DNA from 3 places in the Streptomyces sp. NBC_00459 genome. Region 3 is predicted to be linked to each of the others. Evidence: riboswitches for the same ligand, from Rfam matches in the RefSeq annotation. Region 3 holds a riboswitch; each other region holds the start of a gene.
The links. A riboswitch is a leader RNA that binds a small molecule or an ion and turns the genes downstream of it on or off. The one in region 3 is predicted to bind cobalamin.

Region 1: another riboswitch for cobalamin. It lies ahead of OHN74_RS01625 (ABC transporter substrate-binding protein); the one in region 3 lies ahead of OHN74_RS09015 (cobalamin biosynthesis protein).
Region 2: another riboswitch for cobalamin. It lies ahead of metE (5-methyltetrahydropteroyltriglutamate--homocysteine S-methyltransferase); the one in region 3 lies ahead of OHN74_RS09015 (cobalamin biosynthesis protein).

Annotation. Positions count from the first base shown of each region.
Region 1 covers NZ_CP107903.1:426,677-433,869, reverse strand. The annotation lists partial or broken gene ppk2 (polyphosphate kinase 2) at 1-337, shown strand, start outside; gene OHN74_RS01650 (carboxymuconolactone decarboxylase family protein) at 579-1,082, opposite strand; gene OHN74_RS01645 (alpha/beta hydrolase) at 1,426-3,060, shown strand; gene OHN74_RS01640 (ArsR/SmtB family transcription factor) at 3,193-3,564, opposite strand; gene OHN74_RS01635 (hypothetical protein) at 3,764-4,138, opposite strand; gene OHN74_RS01630 (hypothetical protein) at 4,486-4,656, shown strand; cobalamin riboswitch at 4,817-4,994, shown strand; gene OHN74_RS01625 (ABC transporter substrate-binding protein) at 5,055-6,083, shown strand; gene OHN74_RS01620 (FecCD family ABC transporter permease) at 6,080-7,093, shown strand; gene OHN74_RS01615 (ABC transporter ATP-binding protein) at 7,090-7,193, shown strand, end outside.
Region 2 covers NZ_CP107903.1:1,411,474-1,418,666, reverse strand. The annotation lists gene OHN74_RS06050 (ABC transporter ATP-binding protein) at 1-642, shown strand, start outside; gene OHN74_RS06045 (hypothetical protein) at 686-907, opposite strand; gene OHN74_RS06040 (DUF4430 domain-containing protein) at 1,405-1,893, shown strand; gene metE (5-methyltetrahydropteroyltriglutamate--homocysteine S-methyltransferase) at 2,105-4,423, opposite strand; cobalamin riboswitch at 4,580-4,809, opposite strand; gene OHN74_RS06030 (purine-cytosine permease family protein) at 5,179-6,834, opposite strand; gene OHN74_RS06025 (FCD domain-containing protein) at 6,821-7,193, opposite strand, start outside.
Region 3 covers NZ_CP107903.1:2,072,061-2,079,253, reverse strand. The annotation lists gene cobN (cobaltochelatase subunit CobN) at 1-2,000, opposite strand, end outside; gene OHN74_RS09020 (cobyric acid synthase) at 1,997-3,520, opposite strand; gene OHN74_RS09015 (cobalamin biosynthesis protein) at 3,517-4,461, opposite strand; cobalamin riboswitch at 4,560-4,704, opposite strand; gene OHN74_RS09010 (hypothetical protein) at 4,850-5,071, opposite strand; gene OHN74_RS09005 (inorganic phosphate transporter) at 5,112-6,380, opposite strand; gene OHN74_RS09000 (lysozyme) at 6,523-7,193, opposite strand, start outside.

The DNA.
Region 1 (7,193 bases), 1.6 Mb from region 3:
AGTGGAAACTGTCGCCCACCGACCTTGCCTCGCTGGACCAGTGGGACGACTACACCGAGGCCAAGGTCGACATGTTCCGCGCCACCGACACCGAACGCGCCCCCTGGACCGTCGTCAAGAGCAACGACAAACGCCGCGCCAGGCTGGAAGCCATGCGCAGTCTGTTGTCCCGCATCGACTGCACCAGCAAGGATCCCGAGGCGGTCGGCACCCCCGACCCGCTCATCGTCGGTGCCGCCAACACCCTCCTGGAACCCGGCGAGGAGGGCACCACTCTTTCGCCCACACCTCTGGCCCCCGTACCAGCGGACCCGGCAGCCACCCCGAAGCCGTCTGACGACCGGCTTCGGGCCTTCGGGACGTGCGCGACGCGATCCAGCCGACGGCATCGGTCGAGCACCTTGACAGGCGGAGAGTCTCCAGAGCCGTCGCGACCTCCGGTGAACCGTGCTTCGCGCCGACCGAAGCCTGGCTGTCGAGGCCGGGCGGTAGGTGACGGAGTCTGCCTTGCCCGGGCCGAGGCGTATGGATCACGCCGAGACACAGAGGGCATAGGGGTCACAGGGGTCACAGGGTCTTCATCGCGTCGTGTCCCGTTCCCCCGCGACGGTCACGGTCGGCAGGGGACGTTCGGGGCGCCACTCGTCCAGCGCGGCCCCGGCAGTGTTCAGCACGGTCGCCAGGAACCGGTACGTGCCGATGAGGGCCAGCAGTTGCAGCACCTGCGCGTCGTCGTACGTTCGGCGCAGTTGCTTCCAGGTGACGGTGCCGATGGCGGAGGCGTCACAGACCTCGTCGACGGAGGTGATCAGTGCCGCCTCGTGCGGGCTCCAGGCGACGGCCGACGGATCTTCGGCGGTGCGGAGTACCTCCGCCTCAGTGACACCGACGGTCTGCGCGGTTTCGTAGTGGTGGGACCACAGGTACCCGGACCTGCTGCGCAAGGCGGCGCGCAGCGTCACCAGTTCGCGGTCCCGAGGTGACAGCAGACCGGCGTTGACCAGGGTGGACAGCGGGTAGAGGGCGACGGCGAGTTCGGGATGGTGGGCGAGGATCCGAGTGAGGTTGAGCGTGTCCGGCATGTGCGCCAGGTGAGCGGGCAGCTGGTCTTCCTTGCTTTTGAGGCTGTCCGCCGTCCAGACGGCGCGGACCTCGGGGGCCCACCGCTCGACGGGCAGTGGTTCGACCCGGGGCTGTGCTTCGTCTGTTGCCATGTGTTGCCTCCAGTGGGGTGGAAGGTGTCCGGGTTGTGGAGCCGGTGTACGGCTCAGTGGAACACCGGGGCCGCGTCCGCGGATCGAGATCGGATGAAGAAAGAGTTGTCGGCGTGGCACCGTTCTCGGTCCTTTTCCGTCTGTTCAGATAGCCGAACTCGCTGTGCACAGTGAGCGCTTGGCGAAACATTGACCCAGGGGGAAGGAAAGTATGACCACTCCACGTCACAGAACGAGACACTTCGGACGGCTCACAGCCGTCGGGGCCGCGCTGACCGCACTTCTGGCCGGCGTGACCGGGACGGCGACCCAAGTGGCGGCTTCACCGAAGCCGCCTGAGAAGCCGCCCGTGCCGTCGCTCGCCTGGACCGACTGTCAGGGCGGCTTCGAGTGTGCGAACGCCGATGTTCCGCTCGACTACCGCAAGCCGCAGGGCAAGACCATCACCCTCGCGGTGGTCCGCAAGAAGGCCGCGGACCAGACGAAGCGCAAAGGCACACTGTTCATGCAGCCGGGAGGCCCCGGCAACTCCGGTGTGGACTTCGTGCGGAACAACTACGCGGATCTGCCCGCCGCACTGCGCGACTCCTTCGACGTCTTCGGCTACGACGTCCGCGGCGTCGGCCGCAGTTCGCCACTGACCTGCTTCGACGACGCGCGGTACACGCGGGCCGTCACGGAGGCGAAGGGCGTTCCCGGCCCGGACGCCTTCGGACCGGCGCTGCGTCAGGCCGCCGAATTCGACCAGGCCTGCGTGGACAACACGGGTGAGCTGCTGCCCTACATCGGCACCGAATACGTCGCCCGGGACATCGACCTGCTGCGGGAGGCGCTCGGGGAGAAGCAACTCACCTACTACGGGCGGTCGTTCGGGTCGTACATCGGGACCGTCTACGCTGCCATGTTCCCGAAGCGGGTGCGGGCCCTGACTCTCGACGGCGCATACGACCCGGTGCACTACGCCAACCGCCCGTACGCCTACGACCGGCCGCAGTACCTGGCGCTGGACGGCGCGATGGGCCGCTTCCTCGACTGGTGCGCCGCCGATCAGGCCACCTGCGGGTTCGGCGACGGCAACCCGCGCGCGGCGTTCGAGAAGCTGAAGGCCGACCTGGACGCCAACCCTGTGACGACCGCGAACGGCGGCCAGGCCAACGGTTACACGCTGGTCTACCGGCTGATGTTCAACATCAACGAGGGCAAGGTCATCTGGCCCGAGTTCGGTGCGGCACTGCGCAAGGCCCAGCTGCGGGACAACACGTCCTTCCTGCTGCGCCCGCCGTCCCCGGCCAGCTTCGACTTCCTCGGCCCGAACGTGGCCGTCGAGTGCGTCGACCGGGACTACCCGCGCGACCTGCGGCTGCTGAAGCGCAACGTCACGGCCTTCGCGAAGGCCGCGCCGCTGCTCGGCCCGGCGATGGCGTACGGCCCTCCCACGTACGACCACCAGCACGCGACCGCCTGCGTCCAGTGGCTCGGCGAGCGCGTCAGCCGCTACGACGGCTCCTACCGGGCCAAGGGTTCGGCGCCGATCCTCGTCCTCGGCACCACCGGCGACCCGGACACCCCGTACCAGGACGCGGTGGCGCTGTCCCGCCAGCTCGACAACGCCTCGCTGCTCACCTTCAAGGCCGAGGGGCACACCGCGTTCGGTCGCAGTGCCTGCGCGACGGACGCGGTCATCAACTACCTGGTGGATCTGAAGGTTCCGGCCTCGGGCGCGACCTGCGCGGACGAGACGCAGCCGCCCACCTCCACACCGACGACGGCCCCGCCCGGCACGACGCTCAGTGAACTCCGTAACGGTGTCGACGAGCGCGTCGAGCGCATCGGCTCCGTGAGCTGACACATCCCGCACCGACCCCGGGGCGCCGGCCTTCCACGACCGGCGCCTCGGGCTTTTGCGTGCGGGTGGGGCAGGTCTCCTACCCGCAGCGGCCCCTGGGTGTCCGAGGGGTGGGCCACCGGGTCCATGGAGTCAGGAGCGTCGGTCGGATCCGCCCGGGGTGAGGGCCCGCTGGGGGTCCGCCTGCTGCAGTTCGGCGAGCAACTCGCCCTGGCCGGTGATCAGTTCGGTAAGGATCCGGCGGGCCGCGCGCAGGAGCTCGGCCACATCGCCGCCTGCCAGGGCGTAACTGACGGTGGAGCCCTCCCGGATGGACACCACGATCCCCGAGCGGCGCAGTACCGCCAGTTGCTGGGAGAGGTTGGAGGGCTCGATCTCGATCTCGCTGAGCAGGTCACGTACGGGGACGGGGCCGTTCTGTAGGAGTTCCAGGACCCGGATGCGTACCGGGTGGCCGAGCATCCGGAAGAACTCGGCCTTGGCCTGGTAGAGGGGGACCTGCATGGTGAATCGCTCGCTCCCTGCCGCATTCGACGGGCTGCCTCCGGGCTCGGTGGCCCTGTACGTGCCACCGCAGGCGGTCTTGCCGACCGATCCTCGTGCATCCGACCCCGCACGCCCATGGGATTGATCTGATCCGGATGTGCCCAGTTGAAGAAATCTTCAAGTGGTGGGCGTGCGGGGCCACGGAGAACGCAGCTTTCTACACGTCCAGTTGGCCCTCGACGCTCTTGAGCTGGTGGCGGGCCATCGCGAGATTGGACTTCTTCGCGTCGAGCACGAGGTAGAGGAACAATCCGTTGCCACCACGGCCCTTGAGCGGCCGGAGGATGTGGTACTGGCTGCCGAGCGTGATCAGGATGTCCTCGATCTCGCCCTTGAGTCCGAGGTGTTCCATGGTGCGGGTCTTGGCTCGGATCACGTCCGTGTTGCCCGCCGCGGCAACCGTCAGGTCGAGGTCTTTGCCACCCCCGAGAGTGCCCAGCGCCATACCGCTGGTGTAGTCGACCAGAGCAGTTCCCAACGCGCCCTCGATCGAGGCCATGATCTCCTTGAGGCAAATCTCCACATTGCTGATACCGGCATCTCCTTCTGGTCACCGCGAGGCTCGGGCCAGCGCCTTCCTCGTCATTGCCCGGGACCCTACGTAGGGCCGACCGCCGTCAGCCTTGTTGTTCCTGTACTGGCCGGGGAAGCCTCAAGAAAAGTCGGATGATGCTATATCTGCGACCGCTCATGCTCGGCGAATGACAGACGGTGTGAGCCTTGACCGCTTCGCACCCTCGGGGCCTTCGGGCCGGCAGCCACTCCCGGTGGCCGTCGCGTCGGTCGGACTGCTCACCCACGACGGGACGCCATCGCCGGAGGCCTAAGAGCGAGATAAAGGGGCACACGGATCTCACCCTTTCGAGAGGAATCCGCTCCATGCTTGGTATAGCCGCGGCAGTCCTGTTCTTCATCGCGTTCCTGATCAACGCTGCCGAAATCTCGACGAACGATGTCTTCACTTCCACGAACGTCATGCTTCTCGGTCTGATGCTCCTGGCCCTGCACGTTGCGGGAATCGGGAGCGGCTGGTCCGGCCGACGGCGCTGACAGACTCGGAATCCGGGGTGGGGTGAGGCCATGACGACGCCTCACCCCACCCCGATGCGGAAGCCCAAGTCGTCGGAACGGATACCCGACGTTGCCCACTGGCACGTTCGTGCGTCCCGTGATCCGGGACCGATCGCGCGAACCGACCGTACGACAGGCTTGATAGCCTCATCGGGCCAGTCGAGCCACATCCGAGGCCAGGGAATCCGGTGCGAATCCGGAACTGACGCGCAGCGGTGAGGGGGACGGGCGGGGCACAGAACGCCACTGGGAGACCGGGAAGGCGCCTCGTCCGGACGAACCCGAGTCCGAAGACCTGCTGGCACCTCCGCACTCCGTGCGGAGGGACGTCCGTAGGCCAGGCTCCGCGTACGAGCCCCGACCCCTGAGGCATACCCGTGCTCCGTACCCCCGCACTTCTGCTCACGTCCGCCCTGCTGCTCACCGCCTGCGTCGGCTCGAAGAGCGGCACCGACGACCCCGGGAAGACCGCCGCTGCGGGCTACCCGGTGACCATCGACAACTGCGGCGACAAGATCACCTTGACGTCTGCCCCGAAGCGGGCCGTCTCCCTGAACCAGGGCACCACGGAGATCCTGCTCTCCCTCGGTCTCGCCGACCGCATGGCCGGTACGGCGACCTGGACCGACCCCGTCATGAAGGGGCTGGAGAAGGCCAACGCGTCCGTGCCGCGGCTCGCGGACAACGCGCCCTCCTTCGAGAGGGTCCTGGACGCCGAACCCGATTTCGTCACCGCGTCGTTCGTGTCCACCCTCGGCAAGGGCGGCGTCGCCACCCGCGCCCGGTTCGAGAAGCTGGGCGTGCCCACGTACGTCTCGCCCTCCGACTGTTCGGCGGGCAAGGACAACGACAGCGGTGGCGACGGATCGCGCAGCACACCGCTCACGCTCGACGCCGTGTACGGCGAGATACGTGACCTGGCACGGGCGTTCGGCATCGAGGAACGTGGCGAGAAGCTCGTCGCCGAGTTGCAGGAACGGGTGCGCCGGGCCACCGCCGGACTGCACGCCTCCGACGTCTCCCTCATGTACTGGTTCGCCAACTCCCAGTCGCCCTATCTGGCCGGCTGCTGCGGCGCGCCGGGCGCCGTCACCAGCGTGGTCGGCGCGAAGAACGTCTTCGCCGACACGCACGACGAGTGGCCCCAGATCAGCTGGGAGACCGTCGCCGACCGCGACCCCGACGTCATCGTGATCGGTGACCTGACCCGCAAGCAGCAGACCGCGGAGACCGCCAAGGCCAAGATCCGCTTCCTGGAGACCAACCCCGCCACCCGCAATCTGACCGCAGTGAAGAAGAAGCGGTACGTCCTGCTCAGCGGGCAGGCGATGAACCCGTCCATCCGCACGGTCGAAGGGATAGAGAAGGTCGCCGCCGGGCTGCGCGACTTCGGGCTCGCCAAGTGAACGCCCGTCTCCTGCTGTTGACCGGCGGCGGACTGGTCGCACTGCTCGCGTCGGTCGCGGTCGCCGTGACGATCGGGCCCGCCGACATCTCCACGGGCGATGTGTGGGCGTCCGTCGCGGCCCATCTGGGCCTCGGTGAGAGCACGTTGGCGCCGCTGCGCGACGGCATCGTTTGGGACCTGCGTATGCCGCGGACCCTGCTCGCCGCCGTGTGCGGGGCCGGGCTCGCCGTGTGCGGGGCCGTCATGCAGTCGCTGCTGCGCAACCCGCTGGCCGATCCGTTCGTGCTCGGTGTCTCCTCCGGCGCGTCCACGGGAGCGGTCGCCGTGGTCGTGCTGGGGGTGGGCGGGGGAGTCGTGTCCATGTCGGCGGGTGCCTTCCTGGGCGCGCTGCTCTCCTTCGCGATGGTGCTGCTGCTCAGCCACACCCTCGGCGACAGCGTCGACCGGGTCGTGCTGTCCGGGGTCGCGGCCATGCAGCTGTTCTCCGCGCTGACCTCGTTCATCGTGCTGACCTCCGCCGACGCCGAGACCACCCGGGGCGTGCTCTTCTGGCTGCTGGGTTCCCTCACGGGAGCCGACTGGAGCCAGGTGGTGCTCTGCGCGGCCGTCCTGGCCGTCGCCCTCCTGGTCTGTCTCGGCCATGCCCGCACCCTGGACGCGTTCGCCTTCGGCGAGGAGGCCGCCGCCTCGCTCGGAGTCCGGGTCGCCCGCACCCGGCTGATCCTGCTGTGCGTGACCGCGCTGCTCACAGCCGCCCTGGTCAGCTGTGCCGGCGCCATCGGCTTCGTCGGTCTGGTCCTGCCCCATGTGACACGGGCGCTCACCGGTTCCGGGCACGCCCGCCTCCTGCCGGTCACGGCGCTGACCGGAGCGGTCTTCCTGGTGTGGGTGGACACCGTCGCCCGTACCGTCCTCGATCCTCAGGAGATCCCGGTGGGCGTGGTGACATCCCTGATCGGAGTGCCGGCGTTCGTGGCCGTGCTCTATCGCGGACGGAGGAAGGCATGACCAGCCTGCACGCGGACCGCGTCGTCCGGCGCATCGCCGACAAGGTGGTCGTCGACGGCGTCACCCTCACCCTGAGGCCGGGGGAGACCGTCGGCCTGCT
Region 2 (7,193 bases), 660 kb from region 3:
CCGGCCGACGGGGTGGTCAGAGTGGGCGGCGACGACGTATGGGAACTCTCCGCGCGTACGGCAGCCCGCCGCACGGCGGCCGTACTCCAGGACGCCGGCACCACCACCGGACTGACGGTGACCGAGATCGTCGCCCTCGGCCGTACGCCCCACCACGGCCTGATGGGCCGCGACGGATCCGAGGACCACGAGGCCGTCGCCGACGCGGTCGCGCGCTGCGGTGTCACCCCGTTCGCACACCGCGACTACGCCACCCTCTCGGGCGGCGAGCGCCAACGGGTCCTGCTGGCCAGGGCTCTAGCCCAACGCCCCCAGCTCCTGGTCCTGGACGAACTCACCAACCACCTGGACATCCGCGCCCGGTTCGAACTCCTGGACCTGATCCGCAGCACGGGCATCACCACCCTCGCGGTCCTGCACGACCTGGATCTCGCCGCCCGGCTCTGCGACCACCTCGTCGTGCTCCACGAGGGCGCGGTGGTCGCGGCCGGACCTGTCCTGGACGTCCTGACCCCGGACCTCCTCCGCGACGTCTTCGGCGTACGGGGTGCCACGGAACGCCATGCCGACGGCGTCGTCCGCGTCACCTACGCGGCTCAGCCTCTCGCCGGTGACAGGGAGCCCGAGCACGCGGAACTGTGACGACCGCCGTCACTCGCTGTGGGGCTCGTACATGATCCGGGTCTCAGCGCGACGCCACGGTGAGCCGGTCCAGCGCGCCGGACCTGGCCTGGGCGACGAGGTCGGCGAACTGCTCCTCGCTCATCTGCACATGCTGCCCGAAGTCGTCGGTGATGCGCACCCGCTTGTCCGCGGGCGCGTGCGGGTCCACGAAGAGCTGGGGACAACCGCAGTCGCAGTCCCCGCAGAAGGTCGCGACCGGTTCCGGGCTCACGTCAGCTGCCATCTGTGCCACCTCGTGACTTCCGCCGTGCCGGGGGATCCGGCACGTCTACGATGCCCGGTCGACCGCCGACACCAAACTGCCTCACCACACCGACTCCCTCTGGCGACCGGCCTCAACCCACCCTAGGATTCGAGGACTTCGCGTCCCGGCGGCATACGCCGGTGTCCGGGTGCGACAGACACACCGACAACTGCATAGGCGTGCGACTGGGGGGGGGAAGCCGGTGGGAGTCCGGCACTGACCTGCAACCTGTGCGGCTCTGGGGGGCCGTCAGTCGGTACACCCGGAGCGCGCCGTGTGTACCGCCCGCCCCCACTGTCACGGTCTGCGGCGCGAAGCCGAGGGTCCTGGCCCGGTCCCGTCGATCCGGTGTGTTCCGCCGCCTGACCGCCCTGCCCGTTCAGCCGGCGCCGGGTGTGGCAGCGGACGCCGGCGCCGGAGTACCGGTCGGCCTCCTCGGCGACGGGCCGTGGGCCCCGTACCAGGAAGGCTCAGCCTTGCACCGCATACCCGCACGACATGGCCTGATCACCACGGCTGCCCTCGCACTCGCCCTCGCCTCCGCTCCCGCTGTCGCCCACGCGCAGGACACCGCGGGCACGAACGCCCCGGTCAAGGTCACGTTGACCGTGCAGGGACCGGACGGCCTGCTCTTCAAGGGGAAGATCAAGACAAAGGGTCACGACGTGACCACTGCCACGGGCGGCACCCACACATGCGACGGGACCAACGGCGGGGCCAACCCCACCGCCGTCCCCACCCCGACGGCAGCTCTCGACGATGCGGCGCGCAAGCGGCACTTCACCTGGGACGGCACCTGGTACGCGTCCTTCGACGACTACTCCGTCGACACGATCAAGAACGTCGGCGGCGGCGGGGCCGCGTACTGGAACATCTCGGTCAACGGCACGTCCACGCCGGTCGGTGGCTGCCAGTTCAAGCTGAACGCCGGTGACAAGGTGGCGTTCACCTGGACGGCCCTCTGACCGTCCCGCAGGACCTGGAACTCGCGGTAGCCGTCCCCGTCGCGATCAGCGTGGACCCCCGCAGTTCGTGCGGAGCGTGCAACGTGTCGCCAGGGCACGGATGGTTGCTGCGCTGTCTGCTCGTGTGCTGGGGATGCCGAGAGCCATGGGGTGATGCCGGGGCCGGGGGAGGAAGTCGGGCGTTTCCTCCCCCGGCCGACGGAGCTTGTCGTCAGGACGCGGAGAGTTCCGCGCGGACCGCGCGGGCGGCGCTGACCAGGTTCTCCAGGGAGGCACGGGTTTCGGGCCAGCCGCGGGTCTTCAGGCCGCAGTCGGGGTTGACCCAGAGACGGTCGGCGGGGATGGCCTTGAGGCCGGTACGGAGCAGTTCGGCGGCTTCCTCGGTGCTCGGCACGCGTGGGGAGTGGATGTCGTAGACGCCGGGTCCGGCTTCGCGGGGGTAGCCGTGGACGGCGAGTTCGCGGGCGACCTGCATGTGGGAGCGGGTGGCTTCGAGGCTGATGACGTCGGCGTCGAGGTCGTCGATGGCCTGGACGATGTCGCCGAACTCGGCGTAGCACATGTGGGTGTGGATCTGGGTGTCGGGCCGTACGCCACCTGTGGTGAGCCGGAAGGATTCGGTGGCCCAGGCGAGGTAGGCGGGGTGGTCGGCGGCGCGCAGGGGGAGGGTTTCGCGCAGTGCGGGTTCATCGACCTGGATGACCGAAGTCCCGGCCTTTTCCAGGTCGTTGACCTCGTCGCGCAGGGCAAGTGCTACTTGTCGGGCGGTGTCTCCGAGGGGCTGGTCGTCGCGGACGAAGGACCAGGCGAGCATGGTGACCGGTCCGGTGAGCATGCCCTTGACGGGCTTGCCGGTGAGGGACTGGGCGTATGTCGTCCAGCGCACCGTCATCGGTTCGGGGCGGGAGATGTCGCCGGCCAGGATCGGCGGGCGGACGTATCGGGTGCCGTACGACTGGACCCAGCCGTGCTGGGTGGCGAGGTAGCCGGTGAGCTGCTCGGCGAAGTACTGGACCATGTCGTTGCGTTCGGGTTCGCCGTGGACGAGGACGTCGAGGCCGGACTTCTCCTGGAAGCCGATCACCTCGCTGATCTCGGCCTTGACGCGTTCCTCGTAGTCGGCCGTGTCGATCCGACCGGCCTTCAAGTCGGCGCGGGCGGTGCGCAGTTCGTTGGTCTGGGGGAAGGAGCCGATGGTGGTGGTCGGCAGCAACGGCAGGCGCAGGTGGGCGCGTTGGGCCGCGGAGCGTTCCCGGTAGGGCTGGGAGCGGCGGGCGTCGGTGTCCGAGACGGCGGCGGCTCGGGCCCGTACGGCGGGGTCGCGGGTGATGGGGGAGTTCGCGCGGGCGGCGAGTGCGGTGCGGTTGGTGGTCAGTTCGCCGACGATCGCATCGGTGCCGAGGGACAGGCCCTTGGCGAGGGTGACGATCTCGGCGGCCTTCTGGCGGGCGAAGGCGAGCCAGCGCAGGATCTGCGGGTCGATGTCCCGCTCGGCGGCCGTGTCGAGAGGGACGTGGAGGAGGGAGCAGGACGCGGAGACGTCGACCCGGCCGGCCAGCCCGAGCAGGGTGCCGAGGGTCGCGAGGGACTTCGTCAGGTCGTCGGCCCAGATGTTGCGGCCGTTGACGACGCCGGCGATCAGGCGCTTGCCGGGCAGCCCGCCGACGGCGGCGAGGTCCGCGAGGTTGGCTGCGGCGGCGGCGGTGAAGTCCAGCGCTAGACCCTCCACCGGTGCCTTGGCCAGGATCGGGAGGGCGTCGCCGAGCCGGTCGAAGTAGGAGGCGACCAGGAGCTTGGGCCGGTCGGTGCGGGTGCCGAGGTCGCGGTAGGCGCGCGCGGCGGTGTTCAGTTCGGCCGGGGTGCGGTCCTGGACGAGGGCGGGCTCGTCGAGCTGTACCCATTCGGCGCCGGCGGCGCGCAGGTCGGCGAGGACGTCGGCGTACACCGGCAGCAGCCGGTCCAGCAGGGTCAGCGGGTCGAAGTCGGCTCCGACACCGGGCGCGGGCTTGGCCAGCAGCAGGTAGGTGACCGGGCCGACCAGCACCGGGCGGGCGTCGAGTCCGAGGGCGAGGGCTTCCCGCAACTCCGCGACCTGCTTGGCCGGGTCAGCCCTGAAGACGGTGTCGGGGCCCAACTCGGGTACGAGGTAGTGGTAGTTGGTGTCGAACCACTTGGTCATCTCCAGCGGACCGATCTCCTGCGTTCCGCGTGCCATGGCGAAGTAGCCGTCCAGCGCGTCGGATTCGACGGCGGCGCGGTGCCGCTGCGGGATCGCGCCGACCATGACGGTGGTGTCCAGGACGTGGTCGTAGTACGAGAAGTCTCCGGTCGGGATCTCGTCGATGCCGGCCTCGGCGAGCTGTCGCCAGTTGGCGGCGCGCAGGTCGGCGGCGGTGGTGTGGAGGGTGTCGGCGTCGGTGCGGCCCTTCCAGTAGGCCTCGATCGCCTTCTTCAGTTCCCGGTTGGGGCCCTGGCGGGGGTAGCCGTACACGGTGGCCCGTGCTGCCGCGGCTGCGGACGTCGCTGTCACGGAAATCTCCTTCGCGAGATATCTCCCTGGAATCCCGGGACGGGACGAGGAACGCGAAGGAACGACACATCGGACGGAGACACGACCACGACCGTGCCCACCGCGATATGTGCGCCGACCCGCCCACGAGGTCACCGGGACATCCGCGCACGAACGGTCGTGCGCGGGCAACGGGCAGGTCTTCGGACTCGCGAGCACGCCCTCGTATCGACTACGGAGGACAACCTACTGGCCGTCGCTTCCCAGACCCTGTTCACCGGACCCAGTGCGTATGACGGCGGTCGTTCTCGCTCACCGCTGCGGGGCAGTCCCGGATTCCCACCGGGTTCCCTCTTACGACGCATCCCGCCTGGCGGACGGGGCGAACCAGCTGCACCCGGCAGCCTACGGGGCAGTCCTCCCGGGCGCGGGATCACGTCCGGCATTCGGATGGTGAGGAGGGACACGCGTTCGGAGTGCTTGAAGCGCCTCGCGGGCGGGAAACGCCGCACCCGTGTTTCCCGGCCGGTCCCCGAGAACAGCAGCCGGACCCCTCGACCGGCGGTGCGGTCCGGTCCGGGTCCCTCGGGCCGGTCCCGCCTGGAGGTTCGATCCTGGCCATGCAGGTGAGTTCCCCGTCCGGTCCTGCGACCCAGCTCCATGCCCGCGTCGGACCGCGCGGCCACGATCCGCGGGTCAAGGGCACGTGCCTGGCGACGATTTGGGCAGGGCAGGGCGGAGCGTCGGGGTATTTTCCCGCCGCCCCGCCCTGGGGTTCAGGCCGCGGACGGCTGGGCGGGCAGTATGTGGTCGCCGACCTTGTCCGTGCTCAGGCACAGCGAGCAGACCATCGCGTCATGTGTCCGGCAGGCGGCCAGGTCGGGGCGCTCGTAGGGCTGGTGGCAGACGTGGCAGTCGTACGTCACGGCGCTGGGGTTGCCGTCCTCGTCCAGGAGCGGCTCGTCGATGCCGTCCTCGGTACGGCGCAGGTAGTACTTCCCCTTGGTGACGACGGCCATGAGCGGGGTGAGGACGAAGGCGATGACGGCCGCGGCCACGGGCGAGTACGGCTGGAGGGTGTCGCCGAGGGCGTGGAAGTACATGGCGATCGACAGCCCGGACGCGGCGACGAAGGCCACCACACCCACCGGGTTGACCGCGTGGAGCATGCCCCTGCGGAACTCGGGCTGGAGCGGGGACAGCTTCAGCAGGTACTTGTTGATGCCGATGTCGGTGGCGACGGTGACGATCCAGGCGATGGCGCAGTTCGAGTAGAAGCCGAGGATGTTGTTGAGGAAGCTGAACATGTCGGCTTCCATCAGGGCGAGCGCGAAGCCGAGGTTGACCAGGACGAAGACCATGCGGCCCGGGTAGTGCTTGGTGACGCGGGTGAAGGAGTTGGTCCAGGCGAGCGAGCCGGAGTAGGCGTTGGTGACGTTGATCTTGATCTGGCTGATGACGACGAGGGCCACGGCCAGCGGGATCACGAGCCAGGACGGCATCATCGCGTCGAAGGCGCCCTTGAACTGCTGGATCGGCTCGGGGGCGGCGTCCGCGCCGACCTTGGCCAGGATGTAGACGGCGAGGAAGACACCGATGGCCTGCTTCAGTGCCCCGAGGACGACCCAGCCGGGGCCGGCCATGACGACGGCGGTCCACCAGGTGCGCTTGTTGGCCTCGGTCTTGGGCGGCATGAAGCGCAGGTAGTCGATCTGCTCACCGATCTGCGCGATCAGTGACAGACACACCCCCGCGCCCAGCAGTACGGACGCGGTGTTGACGCCGCCCTCGCCATCGGTGCCGGCGTAGGACAGGAAGCGGTTGACGGTGCCCGGGTCGGTGGCGATGAGGTAGACGAGCGGGGCGACCATCAGCACCAGCCAGACGGGGGTGGTCCACACCTGGAGCTTGCTGAGCGCCTTCATGCCGTAGATGACCAGCGGGATCACCATCAGCGTGGAGATGGCGTAGCCCAGCCAGAGCGGCAGTCCGAGGCCCAGTTTGAGGCCCTGGGCCATGATCGAGCCTTCGAGGGCGAAGAAGATGAAGGTGAAGCTGGCGAAGATGACGCTGGTGAGGACCGAGCCGTAGTAGCCGAAGCCGGAGCCGCGAGTGATCAGGTCCAGGTCGATGTTGTAGCGGGCGCCGTAGTAGGCGAGCGGGAAACCGGTGATGAAGATGACGACGGCGGCGACGGCGATCGCCACCAGCGCGTTGCCGGTGCCGTGGGCCAGGCCGATGCCGGCGCCGATGGAGAAGTCGGCCATGTAGGCGATGCCACCGAGTGCCGTGGTGGCCACGACCATCGGGGTCCAGCGGCGGTAACTGCGGGGCGCGAAGCGGAGGGTGTAGTCCTCCAGGGTCTCCTTGGTCGCCTGGCTGGTTGGGGAGTCCGGTGCGGCGGCGGTCTGAGGTGACTCAGTGGTGCTCATGGGCGGCCCTTCGGGGATGTGGGGGTGCTGCGTACATGCGGGTGCGGTGAGCGGTGGGGCGCCCCGGCAGGCGGCGTCGACGGCCGGGGAGTTGACGGGGACCGGTGCGGTTCCCGGGCTTCGGGAGGAGGTCGGCGTGCAGGGCCATCTGTGTCATGGCGCGCCGGGCGGCATCGGGACCGCCGGTGCGGACCAACTCCGTGATCTCGATGTGTCCGGTGACGGTCGCCTCGCCGCGGTCCCGGGTGAGGAAGCCGTACATCCGCAGCCGCCGGACCGGCTCGCCGGCCGCCACGAGCGCGTCCGTGAGGCCGGAGTTGCCGGAGACGCGGGAGAGTTCGGCGTGGAAGAGCTCGTCC
Region 3 (7,193 bases):
AGGTTCACGCGCGGCTCGGCCTCCGGGCCGCCGCCGAGAATGTGCAGCCCGTCCCGGATCTGTACGTCCTTGATCTCGCACAGATAGCCGTCGATGTGCATGACGAACTCGTCGAACGCGTCGTCGTCCGGCTGGTCGTCCACATGCAGGTCGTGATGCAGTTCGGCCGCCTTGACCAGCGTCCAGATCTGCGCGCGTACCGCCGGTGCCTTCGTCGGGTCCAGGTCGGAGACGAGCGCGTACTCGTCGAGGAGCTGCTCCAGCTTCGCCAGGTCGCCGTAGGTGTCCGCGCGCGCCATCGGCGGTACGAGGTGGTCGACGACCGTGGCGTGCCCGCGCCGCTTGGCCTGGGTGCCCTCGCCGGGGTCGTTGACGATGAACGGGTAGACGAGGGGGAGTTCACCGAGCACGGCGTCCGGCCCGCACCCCTTGCTGAGCCCGAGTCCCTTGCCGGGCAGCCATTCCATGGTGCCGTGCTTGCCCATGTGGACGATCGCGTCCGCGCCGAAGCTGTTCTCCAGCCAGCAGTAGGCGGCCATGTAGTGGTGGGACGGCGGCATGTCGGGGTCGTGGTAGATCGCGATCGGGTTCTCGCCGAAGCCGCGCGGCGGCTGGATCATCACGACGACGTTCCCGAACTGGAGGGACGCCAGGACGATGTCGTCCCCGTCGACGTACAGGCTGCCCGGAGGCTCGCCCCACGCCTCAAGCATCCCGTCCCGCATCCCGCTGTCCAGCTTGTCGAACCACGCCTGATAGTCGGCGAGCGGCACCCGCGCGGGCGCGGCGGCCAGCTGGTCCTCCGTCAGCCACTCCACGTCGTGACCGCCGGCCGCGATGAGCCGGTGGATCAACTCGTCCCCGTTGTCCGGGTATTCGGTGAGCGAGTACCCGGCGGCGCGCAGCGCGTCCAGCACCCGTACCGCCGACGCGGGAGTGTCCAGGCCCACCGCGTTGCCGACGCGCGAGTGCTTCGTCGGGTAGGCGGTGAAGACGAGCGCGAGCTTCTTCTCGGCGTTCGGCTTGTACTTCAACCGGGCGTGCCGTACGGCGATTCCGGCGACCCGGGCGGCCCGCTCGGGGTCGGCGGTGTACACGGGCACGCCACCGGGGCCGTCCTCCTTGAAGGAGAACGGCACGGTGATCAGCCGGCCGTCGAACTCGGGGATCGCGACCTGCATCGCCGCGTCCATGGGGGAGAGGGCGGCGTCGGACGCGTCCCACGTTGCCCTGGACGACGTGAGGCAAAGCCCTTGCAGCACAGGCACGTCGAGGTCGGCGAGCGCCCCGATGTCCCAGGCCTCCTCGTCACCGCCGGCCGAGGCCTCCGAGGCGTGCGTACCGCCGGCCGCGAGGACGGTGGCGACCAGGGCGTCGGCCCCGGCGAGCAGCTCGTACAGACCTGCGTCGGCGCCGCGCAGTGAACCGCAGTACACGGGAAGGGCGTTGGCGCCCCGCGCCTCGATCGCGTCGCACAGTGTGTCGACGAACCCGGTGTTGCCGCTGAGCTCGTGGGCCCGGTAGAAGAGCACCCCGATGGTCGGACGGCCGCTCTCCCGAGCGTACGAGCCGTGCACCCCGTACTCGGGCATCTTCTGCGGCTCGTCGAACCCCTCACCGGTCAGCAGCACGGTGTCCGACAGGAACCGCGCCATCTCCACGAGGTTGGCGGGCCCGCCCTCGACGAGATAGCGCAGCGCCTCCGCGACCACCCCGGCGGGCACCGACGACTCGGCCATCAACTCGGCGTCGGGCACGGTCTCCCCGCCGAGCAGCACGGTCGGCACACCGGACGTCTTCAGATAGGCGAGCCCGTCCTCCCACGCCCGCTTCCCGCCCAACAGCCGTACGACGGCGATGTCCGCGCCCTCGACGAGCGCGGGCAGCTCCTCCGCGACGTCCACGCGGGTCGGATTGCCGATCCGGTACGAGGCACCGGAAGCGGCCCGGGCCGCCAGCAGGTCCGTGTCGGCGGTCGACAACAACAACACTGTGCTCATGCGGGCGCTCCCGGTGGAATGAAAGGCAGTCCTTGCGGCGCGCCCGACTCGATGAGCCGCCAGAGCGCGTCGGTGTCCGCGTGCTGTTCGACGAGATCGCCGAGCAGGTCGAGCTGTTCCTCGCGCAGCCCGGCGAAGGAGGTGTCGGCGGCGGGTACGAAGCGGCGGCCCGCGGCGGCGGCCACCTCGCGCAGGAACGCCCGCCGGAACCCGTCGGATTCGAGCGAGCCGTGCCAGTGCGTACCCCAGACGCTCCCGACCCGGCACCCGTCCAGGAAGCTCTCCCCGCCTGCGACTTCGGCGACCCCGTGATGGATCTCGTACCCCTCGACCTGTTCGCCGAGGGCGGTGCCGACGGGCCGGGTGAGGGTCTTCTCGCGGGCGAACCGCACCCGTACGGGAAGGACCCCGAGCCCCTCGACATGGCCCTGCCGGCTCTCGACGTCGTCCTCGATGTGCTCGCCGAGAACCTGGAAGCCACCGCAGATGCCGAGCACGGGCCGCCCCTCGGCGGCCCGGCGCATGACGGCGTCCGCGAGCCCGCGCTCACGCAGCCACGCCAGCGCCTTCACGGTTCCGCGCGTCCCCGGAATGACGACGAGGTCGGCGTCGGCCAGTTCCTCCGGCCGGTCCACGAACCGCACCACGACGCCCGGTTCGGCGGCGAGCGCGTCCACGTCGGTGAAGTTGGACATCAGCGGGACCGCGCACACGGCGACCCGCAGCACGTCCTCCCCGACGGGCGGGGCGACGTTCGACTCCCGGACCGTCCCCCGCAGCGAGACCCGCAGCCCGTCCTCCTCGTCGATACCGAGCCCGTGCCGGAAGGGCAGCACGCCGTAGGTCGGCCGTCCGGTGAGCCCGAGCAGCATGTCGAGCCCGGGTTCGAGCAGGCTGACATCCCCGCGGAACTTGTTGACGAGGAACCCGGCGACGAGCGCCTGGTCCTCGGGGGACAACAGGGCGACCGTCCCGAAGAAGGAGGCGAAGACCCCGCCGCGGTCGATGTCGCCGACGACGAGCACCGGGAGCCGGGCATTGCGCGCGATTCCCATGTTGACGATGTCCGTCCGCCTGAGGTTGATCTCAGCCGGGCTCCCGGCCCCCTCGCAGATCACCGCGTCATACGTGCCCCGCAGTTCGGCGAGGCACTCCAGCACGGTCCCGAGAAGTTGCCCCTGCCGCCCTCCGTGATAGCCGCGCGCACTCATCTCGCCCACCGGCTTCCCCATGAGCACGACCTGACTGCTCTGGTCGCCCCCCGGCTTCAGCAGTACGGGGTTCATGAGCGCCGTCGGCTCGATCCGGCACGCCTGCGCCTGCATGGCCTGCGCCCGCCCGATCTCGGCACCCTCACGCGTGACGAAGGAGTTGAGGGACATGTTCTGCGCCTTGAACGGCGCGACCTTGACCCCCTGCCGCACCAGCCACCGGCAGATCCCGGCGGTGACGACACTCTTGCCGGCGTCGGAGGTGGTCCCGGCGACGAGCAGCCCACCACCCAGAGCCCCACCACTCATGAGGTACGCCCCTTCGCTACGAGTCGTGCGCTGACACTGACCCCGAGGGCCAGCCAGGTGACGCGCCGCGACAGCCGTACAGCCCGCTCGACGTCGGACACGCGGACAGCCCGCCCGGACTCCCCGTTGAGCACCGGCCGATGCTCGACCCGCCCCCCGTAGGACAGCGTTCCGCCGAGCCGAACCCCCAACGCCCCCGCGAACGAGGCCTCCACGGGCCCGGCGTTCGGACTGGGATGGCGCCCGGCGTCGGCACGCCAGGCCCGGACGGCCCCGCGCGGATCACCGCCGGCGACGGCGGCGAGTACGGCGGTCAGCCGCGCCCCCGGCCACCCCGCGAGGTCGTCGAGCCGCGCGGAGGCCCACCCGTACCGCCGGTATCTGTCCGACCTGTGCCCGACCATCGCGTCAAGGGTGTTGACGGCCCGGAACCCGACCAGCCCGGGCACCCCGCCCAGGGCGCCCCAGACGAGCGCGCCCACCACGGCGTCGGAGGTGTTCTCGGCGACGGACTCGACGACGGCCCGGGCGATCCCGTCGGAGTCGAGGGCCTGCGGATCCCGTCCGCAGAGGTGGGGCAGCCGCTCCCGCGCCCCTTCGAGGTCCCCGGCCTCCAGCGACCGGCCGACGGCCCGTGCCTCCCGGCCGAGTGAGGTACCGCCGACCACGGCCCAGGTGGTGGCGGCGGTGAGCGCCACGGAGGCGGTACGGGACGGACGGACGAGTGAACCGGCCGCCATGGCAAGGGAGACGGCACCTCCCACACACACGGCGGTGTGCAGCGCGCCCCACCCCCGGTGGTCCCGCCACAGCACCCGTTCGACGGCGCCGGCGGCCCGCCCGAACGCGGCGACCGGATGCCCGCGGCGAGGGTCGCCCAGGATCAGATCAGCGAGGAGTCCGGCGGTGGCGCCGTACGCGAAAACGCGATCGGCACGCATCGGCTCAGCCGGCCGTGGGGGCGGGCAACGGCCTGGTGCTATGCCTCGAACGGCAGCCGAACATGGTGATATGTCCTCACTCAGGGTGTCCACGCCCTGGTTCGACGAGACCGGCGGCAAGAGTTCCTGGCTCCCGGGTTACCTACCCCGGTGACAGTGGCGGGACCGCGCCGGATTCGCACCGGCTTCCTCTTCTGCCGCCGTACATGGCTCCGGCAGTCCACCACGGGCCCGGAACACCCGTCAACTTGCCGTTGACCTGGAAGGGAGGACTGTGCTGAGCCCCACACCGCGACCGGATCGGGGCGACGAAAAACGCCCGCTCCGACCGTGACCACCGGTAGGGCGGTCACGGTCGGAGCGGGCGACGAGAGGGTGTCCGGCCGGGTCAGGCCACGATCAGATAGATCCCGTACGCCACCACTGCCGCACAGGCGGCGAAGCACGCGTACGCGCCGGAGACGGCAAGACCCGCCGACTGGCCCTGCGCGACCGCCCGTTCGCGGCGCGAGAGTCCGACGATGCCCAGGGTGAACACTCCCACCATGGCCACGGTGATGACGAGGCTGACGCCGAAGACGGAGCCGAGGGCTGCCCAGTCGATCTTCATGTTGCTTCCTTCTGCTTCTCGCTCGGACCGGGAGCCGGACTCAGAGGGCTGTGGCCGACGGCTTCGCCGTGACCTCGGCCGGGGACGGGATGGTCGCCGTCAGGTTGTCGGCGACGGTGCCCACCGGCGGCGGGGTCACAGCCGCGATGGCAGTCGTGATGACGCCTGCGGGCTCTGCGTCCGCGGCGCTCTCGGGGGACTCGCCCTCGACATGGTTGACGTTCGTGTGGTCGATCACCTCGCGGCGCGACACGACCCAGATCGCCGTGCTCGAAGCGATGAGGAAGACGGCCACCAGAGCCGTACCCCAGTCGCCGAAGCCGGTGACGTACTCCGCCAGCGCGCCGACGAGAGCCGCCGCGGGCAGTGTCAGCCCCCACGCCACGAACATCCGGGTCGCTGTCGACCAGCGGACCACGCCGCCCTTGCGACCGAGGCCCGCGCCCATCACCGAACCCGACACCGAGTGCGTGGTGGAGAGGGAGAAGCCGAGGTGGGAGGAGGCCAGGATGACCGTCGCCGCACTGGTCTGGGCGGCGAAGCCCTGCTGGGGCTGAAGGTCGGTAAGACCCTTGCCCATCGTCCGGATGATGCGCCAGCCGCCCAGATACGTGCCGAGCGCGATGGCCAGGCCCGCGGAGAGGATGACCCACACCGGGGGATCGGAGTCGGGGGAGACGGCGCCGCCCGCGACCAGGGCGAGGGTGATGATGCCCATCGTCTTCTGCGCGTCGTTCGTGCCGTGGGCCAGCGACACCAGGCCCGCGGACGCGATCTGGCCGACCCGGAAGCCCTTCTCCGCCGCCTTGCCCTCGGCCCGCCTGGCGCCGAGCCTGTACGACAGCCGGGTCGCCAGCATGGCGGCCATGCCCGCCACCAGCGGGGCGGCGATCGCCGGGATCAGCACCTTCGTCACCAGCACGTCGCCGTGGACGGCGCCCGTGCCCGCCGAGGCGATGGTCGCGCCGATCAGGCCGCCCATCAACGCATGAGAGGAACTGGACGGGAGCCCGACCAGCCAGGTCAGCAGGTTCCAGAGGATCGCCCCGACCAGCGCGGCGAAGATCACCTCGGGACGGATACCGCTCTCGTCCACGAGGCCCTTGGAGATCGTGTTGGCGACCTCGACGGAAAGGAAGGCGCCCACGAGGTTGAGCACGGCCGACATGGCGACCGCGACCTTGGGCTTGAGTGCACCGGTCGAGATGGTGGTGGCCATCGCGTTGGCGGTGTCGTGGAAACCGTTCGTGAAATCGAACGCAAGCGCGGTGACGACCACGATCGCGAGGATCAGCGAGAAGCTTTCCATTTACCCAGATTTCTTTGGGACATCAGTGCCATGTGGACCGTAGGCAATCTGGATGAACGGAAGATGAACTGGTGGGGGATGGCGGGTGACCTGATATGAGGTGCCGCTCCTCCGGATGTGCCGGACGGGTGACGCCCCTTCCTCAGACGCCCTTCGCGAACCGTTCGAGCTGGGCCGACGACCCGTTGAAGAGGTTCTGGTCGCCCGGCAGCGGGCCGCTGTTGTCGTACTGCCAGAACGTCCAGGACTTCCAGCCGCCGGACGGCAGCGCCCCCGCGTCGGCCGCGTCGTAGCGGGCCAGCCACAGCGCGTGCTTCGAGGTGAAGACGCTGCTGCTGTTCGTGCAGGTGTTCCACCAGTGGGCGGTCGTGTAGATGACCGGACGGCGGCCGGTGAGCCGGGCGACCTCGTCGCTGAAGGCCGTGATCCACCTGGCCATCTCCGCCTTGTCGAGGCCGTAGCACTTGTTCTTTCCGTACGGGTTGTACTCGACGTCGAGCGCGGGCGGCAGCGTCCGGCCGTCCGCACGCCAGGCCCCGCCGTTGCGCACGAAGTACCGGGCCTGGGTGATGCCGGACGACCTGTCCGGTAGGGCGAAGTGGTAGGCCCCGCGGATCAGGCCCGCGGCCCGTGAACCGTCGTACTGCCGGCTGAAATACGGACTGCGGTAGGTGTGGGACTCGGTCGCCTTGATGTATACGAAAGCGGCGCCCTTCGCCTTCGCGGACTGCCAGTCGACGTCCTTCTGGTGCGACGAGACGTCGTGCCCCTTCGGCTCCTCCGCCGCGGAGACCGGAACCTCCGTCAGAACGG